Regions from separate parts of the uncultured Turicibacter sp. genome, predicted to be linked through region 2. Evidence: riboswitches for the same ligand, from Rfam matches in the RefSeq annotation. Region 2 holds a riboswitch; the other holds the start of a gene.
The links. Region 2 has a riboswitch for S-adenosylmethionine ahead of QWC74_RS01205 (methionine ABC transporter ATP-binding protein). Riboswitches for the same ligand answer to the same signal wherever they lie in the genome.
Positions count from the first base shown of each region.

Region 1: linked by a shared signal. The riboswitch ahead of metK (methionine adenosyltransferase) and the one ahead of QWC74_RS01205 (methionine ABC transporter ATP-binding protein) in region 2 are both predicted to bind S-adenosylmethionine.

Region 1 is NZ_CALIOS010000040.1:21,805-26,244, reverse strand. Features, by position in the region: partial or broken gene QWC74_RS03885 (hypothetical protein) at 1-636, opposite strand, end outside; gene QWC74_RS03880 (diacylglycerol kinase family protein) at 796-1,686, opposite strand; gene metK (methionine adenosyltransferase) at 1,809-2,999, opposite strand; SAM riboswitch class I at 3,341-3,441, opposite strand; gene QWC74_RS03870 (DNA recombination protein RmuC) at 3,519-4,440, opposite strand, start outside.
Region 2 is NZ_CALIOS010000014.1:44,869-49,308, forward strand. Features, by position in the region: gene pflB (formate C-acetyltransferase) at 1-1,022, opposite strand, end outside; gene QWC74_RS01200 (manganese efflux pump) at 1,311-1,937, opposite strand; SAM riboswitch class I at 2,193-2,294, shown strand; gene QWC74_RS01205 (methionine ABC transporter ATP-binding protein) at 2,401-3,417, shown strand; gene QWC74_RS01210 (methionine ABC transporter permease) at 3,414-4,082, shown strand; gene QWC74_RS01215 (MetQ/NlpA family ABC transporter substrate-binding protein) at 4,200-4,440, shown strand, end outside.

The sequences.
Region 1 (4,440 bases), on a different contig from region 2:
ATATAACGCATCATCTACATAACAAGAGTTTACATATGTATTATGTTCAGATTGTCCACCAGATGGATATAAATTATGATTGGGCTTACATTGTAATGCCTTCATAATTTCTGAAGTAGTCTTACCTTCTTTTGATTGCTGTCCATCAGGAACAACTTGCCATAGCTGAACTAATCCACTTCCAGAACTTCGACTTTCAATGGAGAATAAACCATCATCTTCTAAATTAATTGAAGCAGTTTCTTCAAGTAATTCTTCCTCAATTTGCTCTTCTGGACTCTTGCTTTCTTCTGATCCATCAGCGCTATCTAAATCTTCTTCTACTTTAGGAATCTCTAATTCTACATCTTCAGTTTCTCCGAATTCTTCGTCATTTGGAATTTCTTCAGGTAAACCGTCCCCCGGATTCTGAATCTCTTCATTTTCAGTACTTTCATTAGATAAGTTTCCATCTAAATCTGGTAGATCGTCTTGACTTGAATCAATTGATTCTTGAACAATATCTGAATTATTTTCTACTTCTGACTCATATACCGTAGCATTAACAATCGCCCCAAAGCTACTAAACTGATTTATTAATAATCCGATTGCTAATGTTCCCTTTAAGACTTCCTTCTTGCTCCGCTTTCGATTCATTTTCACAACTCCTTCTCCAATACATAGCTCCTTTAATTATAAATAATTTATACATTTTTGTCATTAAAACATAGATAAAAAGAATATTTTGACACTCTTTTGTATATAATAAGAAATTTAGTAATAAAAAAAGAATTCAAGTATACTTGAATTCTTTTTTTATTCACCTTTACTTAAAATCTGAACACGTCGTTGAAGACTTTTAATGGTAGCATGTTTCATACTTCCACCATCTTCACCATCAAGCGTCCATTTCACGTCCTGTTCACTCTCAACTGTAATTCGATCTGTTTTAAATGTTACCACGTATTCAGGATCATATGTTCGATTTAAAAAGTCGGTTAAAATACGATGAATATCAATCAAATTTTTAGGAGCTCGAATTAATGTTACCTCAAATAGTCCATCATTTAAATCCGCTTGATTTCCAAATGCATTTTTAATCCCTGCTACAGAATCCGAATTTGAAATCATTCCAAAAATATAATCTCCCTCAATAAAACCCTCACGATGATAAATTTTACACTGATAAGATTGAATCGTTGGAAGTTTCATTAATCCTTCAATTAAATAAGCAAGTCCCCCGAGCATATTTTTGCGCGGTTGTGGTGTTTCATAAGCTACGTCTGTAAAAGCCCCAAATGCAGCAACATACATAAAATAACGCTCATTAAACATCCCGATATCAATTGGCATTGGTTTCCCATTTAAACAGAGTTCAAGTGCTTTTGGAACATTTTTAGGAATACCAAGTGTTGATGCAAAATCATTAGTTGTCCCTGTTGGAATATAACCAATCGGAGTATTCCCATTTGCTTCAATTAAGCCAGTGATTACTTCGTTCAACGTTCCATCCCCACCACTTGCGATAACCAAATCATAACTTCGAGCGACTTTCATTTTACTCACAGCATCATGCTTAGCTTTCGTTGGATAAACTGTCACTTCATATCCAGCTAAACTAAACTGAGTGACAATCGATAAAAGGTAATCCTTGATCATCCCACGACCTGACGTCGGATTGATTATAAGTAACAGTTTTTTTAGCACACTAGGCACTTCCTTTCAAAAATTTAAAGTTTTATAGCATAGTATATTATAGCACTCTCTCACATAATAAAAACCTGATTTTTTGTAAAAAAATCAGGCTATTATTATACATCTATTTAATATTAAAGTGAAGCTTTTAACGCTTCTACTTTATCTAAGCGTTCCCATGGTAAATCTACATCAGTACGTCCGAAATGTCCATATGCAGCTGTTTGTTTATAGATTGGGCGTCTTAAATCTAACATTTGAATGATTCCCGCTGGGCGTAAATCAAAGTTTTGACGAATTACTTCGACGATTTTAGCATTCGTAGTTTTCCCTGTACCGAATGTATCAACCATAATTGAAGTAGGCTGTGCGACTCCAATTGCATATGATAATTGAATCTCAATTTTATCTGCATACCCTGCAGCAACTAAGTTCTTCGCCACATAACGTGCAGCATATGCAGCAGAGCGGTCTACTTTTGTTGCATCTTTACCTGAGAATGCTCCACCACCATGACGGGCATATCCTCCGTAAGTATCAACAATAATTTTACGTCCTGTTAATCCTGCATCTCCATGAGGTCCACCGATTACAAAACGTCCTGTTGGATTAACTAAATAACGAGTATTTTCAGTTACTAATTCTTGTGGTAATACTTCATCAAATACATATTTTTTGATATCTGCTTCGATTTGCTCATGAGTTACTTCTGGTGAATGTTGAGTCGATAATAATACAGTATCAATAGCTACTGGTTTTAAAGCTTCATCATATTCAACTGTTACTTGAGTTTTTCCATCTGGACGTAAATAGTCTAATGTTCCATTTTTACGAACTTCAGTTAAACGACGTGCTAATTTATGAGCTAACGAGATTGGTAATGGCATAAATTCTTCTGTTTCATTTGTAGCAAACCCGAACATTAAACCTTGGTCTCCTGCTCCGATTGCTTCGATTTCTTCATCACTCATTGAACCAGTACGAGCTTCTAACGCTTGGTCAACACCCATCGCAATATCAGCCGATTGTTCGTCAATTGCAGTTAACACAGCACATGTATCTGCGTCAAATCCATATTTTGCACGATCATAACCAATTTGACGAATTGTTTCACGGACTGTTTTTTGAATATCAACATACGAAGACGTTGTAATTTCCCCAAACACTAACACTAATCCAGTTGTTACCGATGTTTCACAAGCAACACGTGCCATTGGATCTTTGGCTAAGATCGCATCTAAAATTGAATCTGAAATCTGATCAGCAATTTTATCTGGATGACCTTCTGTTACTGATTCTGATGTAAATAAACGACGTTCTGACACTATAATATCCTCCTTCAATTCACATTAATACTCTATATTATTAAGCTTTAGATATAAAATCATGCTTCGGGCCGTTAATTTTTGCAATTAACTTGAATCTAATCCTATTTTCCACTAAATTATATTCTAACAATGGTTGTTACATCGCCTTCGCGATGTAAAGTTTGTCTAATTATAGATTTTATGTGTATTCACAAATACAGTGAATACACACTAATAGCACTAATGGATAACATCTGCAAAAAACGCAGATGTATAGTTCATCTATTCCGACAAAGCCGGAAAGATGAGCTAACAAAAAAAGCCCGCTATAAGCGGACTTGAATAGGTAGATTCAAACCCTCTTATTGCTCGAGTTAAACTCGCTTGGGTCGGCACCTTTCAATTTCAGAGGTTGCCGCGACTTCATAGGCCCCTATGCCTCCATCGCTCTTAATAAGAGTATATTATTGTAATTTTATTAAATTTAATTCTTATCTATTATAAAGCCTTTTTATTTATTTGTCAAATATTAGCGACTTATTCTGTAAAATCAAGTTCAACATTTGAAATAGCATCGAAGCGAGTCCCAATTTTCTCAGTTGTAATATGGATTTCTTTAACATCTTTCGACACACTATCAATATGCTTACTCAACTTATCCCATCGCTCTTTATAACGCTTGAATTCATCCCCTAATTTATTCAACTCCTGTTGAATAATTAAAGCATGTTGATCCCGTTCTAAATTATTTAAAATCACTTGAATCGTTGTCAGTGTTGACATAAAAGTTGTAGGTGACACAAGCCATACTCTTTTACGTTGCGAATAAGCTACTAAATCTGGGTGATAGGCATTAATCTCAGCAAAAATTGCCTCTGCTGGTAAAAACATCACAGCCTGATCTGAAGTTTCCTGCGGTGTCACATATTTATTGAAAATATCATCAATATGTTTCTTAACATCTTGTTTGAACTGTTTCTCTGCTAGTTGACGCTCTACCTCCCCTAAAGTTCGATCCATCATACGTTGATAATTTTCAAGTGGAAACTTCGAGTCAATCGGTAAATCCCCCATTGGAAGTGGAGCATGAAGCATGGCATCTACAATAGTTCCATTTGATAACTTATACTGAGTTTCATAAATACGATCATTCTTTTCACCGAAAACAGCTGCCATAATTTGATAAAGTTGCACCTCACCAAACGTTCCTCGACTTTTTTTATCTGATAACAGATTTTGTAGTGATACAATGTCCGTTGATAAACTTTCAATCTTTTTCTGTGCTTCATCAATCTTTGCTAAACGAACCAAAATATTTTGAAATGTCTCATTCGTCTTATTAAATGACTGATCTAGCCTCTCATTTACCTTATCATTAATACGCAGCAAATTAAACTCAATCCGTTCATTTAACTTCGAAAAATCACTCTGTAATTGTTGATTCACCAAAGACGTATGC
Region 2 (4,440 bases):
GAGTTTTTAGTTACTAATGGGAATCCATCAGTTGACATACCAGCGATTGATTCAGTTACCCAAGTTGGATCTCCTGAGAATAATTCATTGTAGTCTGGAGTACGAGAGAATTTAACTAAACGTAATTTCATTACGAAGTGGTCCATCATCTCTTGTGCTTGTTCTTCTGTGATTACTCCATTTTGTAAGTCACGTTCAATATAGATATCTAAGAATGTAGAAGTACGTCCTAAAGACATTGCAGCACCGTTTTGTTCTTTGATTGCTGCTAAATATCCGAAGTATAACCATTGGATAGCTTCTTTAGCTGTTGTAGCTGGTTTAGAAATATCGAAACCATGTTTCGCAGCCATTTCTTTTAATTCTTTTAACGCACGGTATTGTTCTGAAATCTCTTCACGTAAACGAATAGTTTCTTCGTCCATGATACGAGATGTATTGTTATGATCATTTAATTTTTCAGCCATTAAACGGTCGATTCCGTATAAAGCTACACGACGGTAGTCCCCGATAATACGTCCACGTCCATAAGCATCTGGTAATCCTGTGATAACACCTGATTTACGAGCAGCACGGATTTCTGGAGTATAAGCATCGAATACACCTTGGTTATGAGTTTTACGGTATTCAGTGAAAATGTGAGATACTTCTGGATCTACATGGAATCCATAAGATTCAGCAGCTTTTTCAGCCATACGAATTCCACCAAATGGTTGTAAAGAACGTTTGAATGGTTTATCAGTTTGGAAACCAACGATTGTTTCTAACTCTTTATTTAAGTATCCTGGTTCATGAGAAGTAATAGTTGATACGATTTTAGTATCTAAATCAAGAACTCCACCAGCCTCACGTTCAGCTTTAGATAATTCCATTACTTGATCCCATAATTTTGTTGTTGCTTCTGTTGGTCCTGCTAAGAATGAATCGTCACCCTCATAAACAGTAATGTTTTGATTGATAAAGTCACGCACATCAATTTTTTCTTTCCAGTTTTCACCTTTAAAGCCTTGCCAAGCTTCCATGATAATTCCTCCTTGTGGTCCAATTTGAACCTCTCTCTGAAATTTCGAATACCTGTTACTGCACTTTGATTTTATAACAGATAGCCTCATTTTGTAAAGGGTTTGCATAGCATCATAACATTTAACTATCCCCATAAACGTTATAACGTATATATCTTTTACATTGTCTATTATATTGCCGATAATGGAAAAAATCAACTTATATGCTCTAATATTTTGAAATTTTATTGTGACATTTTTATCCACCTAAAAAAACTTCTTTAAGATACATCCTAAAGAAGTTTTATATTAGGACAATATAGATTTTATTCCTAATATAACAATTAATATTCCACCAAATATATTAGCTTTATTTCCAATTATATGACCTAATTTTCTACCAAAGGTTGCTCCCATATAAGATAAAAGAAAGGCAACACCTGAAATGCAAATGACAGCTAACATAATCTGCTCATAAATTAGTCCATACGTAATTCCAGCAGCTAACGCATCGATACTTGTCGCAATACCAAACATCACTAATAATCTAAACGTGATTTTATTTGTTTTTCCAGTTCGTAAACACTTAACCTGACTACACTTTTTTTGTTGGCAAATCGGATACGGACAATTATCTGGTTCTTCTTCAAATGTTTCTTTAATCATTCTTGACCCCAAAATGATTAAAATAACACCTGCAATATATTGATTATAAGTTGTAATATTTCCACTTACGATTGTCAGCGAGATAATTCCTAAAATAAATAATAATCCTTGAAAAAATCCAAAGCTTGTCGCTACCTTCAAGCGCTGTCTTATTGAACTTGTAGCTCCATCCATTCCGAGTGTTATTGAAACAGCAAAAGCATCCATTGCCAACGCTACTGACATTGTAATAATAACAATAATGTAATCATTCAATAAAATCTCCCCCATCTCTAATCTTCCTTGCTCCTACATCTTATCTATTTACCTCATTTAATATACCTATTTTAAAATTAATCTAGAATTATTAAATATTGTATAAAAAATTAGGAACGCTAAACAAAAAAATATTTTTTAATTTCTTACCTTATATATATGTATTTCTGTATAAGTTAAAAAATGGAAAAAATAGATTGACTTTTAAACTAAACGCCTTATAATAAGTATTAAGTCACAACAAACTAAAATTTTATACAGATACACAAACTCTTATCAAGAGCGGCGGAGGGACAGGCCCTGTGATGCCCGGCAACCATCAATTAATGATACGGTGCCAATTCCTGCAGATTTTTATCTGACAGATGAGAGAAAGTGTGACATTACATGCAAATGTAGTCCACCTTTCTACTTATCTAAGTAGGAAGGTTTTTTTGTATCAATGTTAAATGACTTATCTAAGGAAAGGGGAGAGAATATGATTATCCTTGATCAAGTTAAAAAAGTATTCCAAACTTCATCCGGCCAAGTAACAGCAGTTGATTCTGTTAATCTAGAGATTAAAAAGGGAGAAATCTTCGGAATTATCGGCTACAGTGGTGCTGGAAAAAGTACATTAATCAGAATGTTAAACTTACTCGAACGACCAACCGACGGGACCGTTACAATTGACGGAAAAGATCTAACTAAGGTATCTGCTAAAGAACTTCGCTTAGCACGTCAACAAATCGGAATGGTATTTCAACACTTTAACCTACTTTGGTCTCGAACTGTTTATGAAAATATCGCCTTTTCTCTTGAAATTGCTGGCGTTAAGAAAAATGAAATCAAACCTCGTGTACTAGAATTAATTCAATTAGTTGGATTAAGCGGGAAAGAAAATAACTACCCTTCCCAATTAAGTGGAGGTCAAAAGCAACGTGTCGGAATCGCTAGAGCGTTGGCAAATAACCCAAAAGTTTTACTGTGTGATGAGGCTACATCAGCCCTCGATCCACAAACAACAGACGAAATCCTAGACTTATTAGTCACAATTAATAGAAAATACAATTTAACTATCGTTCTAATTACACATGAAATGCATGTCATTCAAAAAATCTGTCACCATGTTGCCATTATGGAAAATGGTCGTATCATCGAACAAGGTGATGTCTTAACTGTCTTTAGAACCCCAAGTCACTCCGTTACTAAACGATTTGTAAAGCAAGTTGTCAATGAAGACGAATCACTTAATACGTTAGATACCCTATCAAAACAATTCCCTGATGGAAAAATTGTTTTATTAAAATACTTCCAAGGAAATGCTGAAAAACCATTTATCACAAACGTTATTCGACAATATGATGTTGATATTAATATTATTCACGGGAAAGTTGTTCAAACACAAGATGGTGGTTATGGATCACTTTACGTTCAACTAACAGGAAATGATATTAATTCTGCACTTAATTATTTAAAAGAGGCAGGAGTAGAAATTGAGGTGATGGCACGATGATTTCATCATTACTACCGAATGTACGCTTTGATAAAATGTTTGATGCCACAACTGAAACACTATATATGTCACTAATTGCTTGTATTTGTGTTTTCTTATTAGGTCTTATCATCGGATTAATCTTATTCTTAACAGGACCTAATCAGTTACTTGAAAATAAATGGATTAATCGTATTTTATCTGCTTTCGTCAATATATTCCGATCAATTCCATTCGTTATCTTAATTATTTTGTTACTTCCATTCACAAAATGGTTAGTCGGAAGTATGTTAGGTCCGAATGCTGCACTTCCTGCTCTAATTATTGGAGCAGCACCATTCTATGGTCGATTAGTAGAAATCGCTCTTCGCGAAATCGATAAAGGAGTTATCGAAGCTTCAGTCGCAATGGGAGCTTCAATATGGACAATTATTTGGAAAGTTTTAATTCCTGAAAGCTTACCTGCATTAGTATCTGGTATTACTGTCACAACGATTTCTCTTGTTGGTTACACAGCAATGGCCGGTGTAATCGGAGCAGGAGGGCTTGGTAATTTGGCCTATCTTGATGGATTCCAGCGTAATCGCATGGATGTTGTATTTGTAGCGACAGTCATCATTTTAATTATTGTCTTTACCATCCAAATGCTCGGAGATTTTATTACTAAAAAAATCGATAAACGTTAAAAGAAATCTGACGTTAAGTAACTATTAGATAAATCCTTAATTTTTCACGAAATTGAGATTTATATAGGAATCGTGGGGGAACACGATAAAAACAAAATCCAAGGAGGAGAATTAAATATGAAAAAATTATCTTTAGGTTTATTAAGCTTTGCTGCAGCCCTAACATTAGTTGGTTGCCAAAATGACACAAAACCAGAAACTTCTACACCAGAAGCGCCAGAAACTGAGGAAGTAAAACCTGCAGAAACGACAAAGTTATCTATTGGAGCATCTGCGGTCCCTCATGCTGAAATATTAGAGTTTGCTGCTCCATTATTATTAGAAGAAGGAATCGAGCTTGATATTACAGTATTCCAAG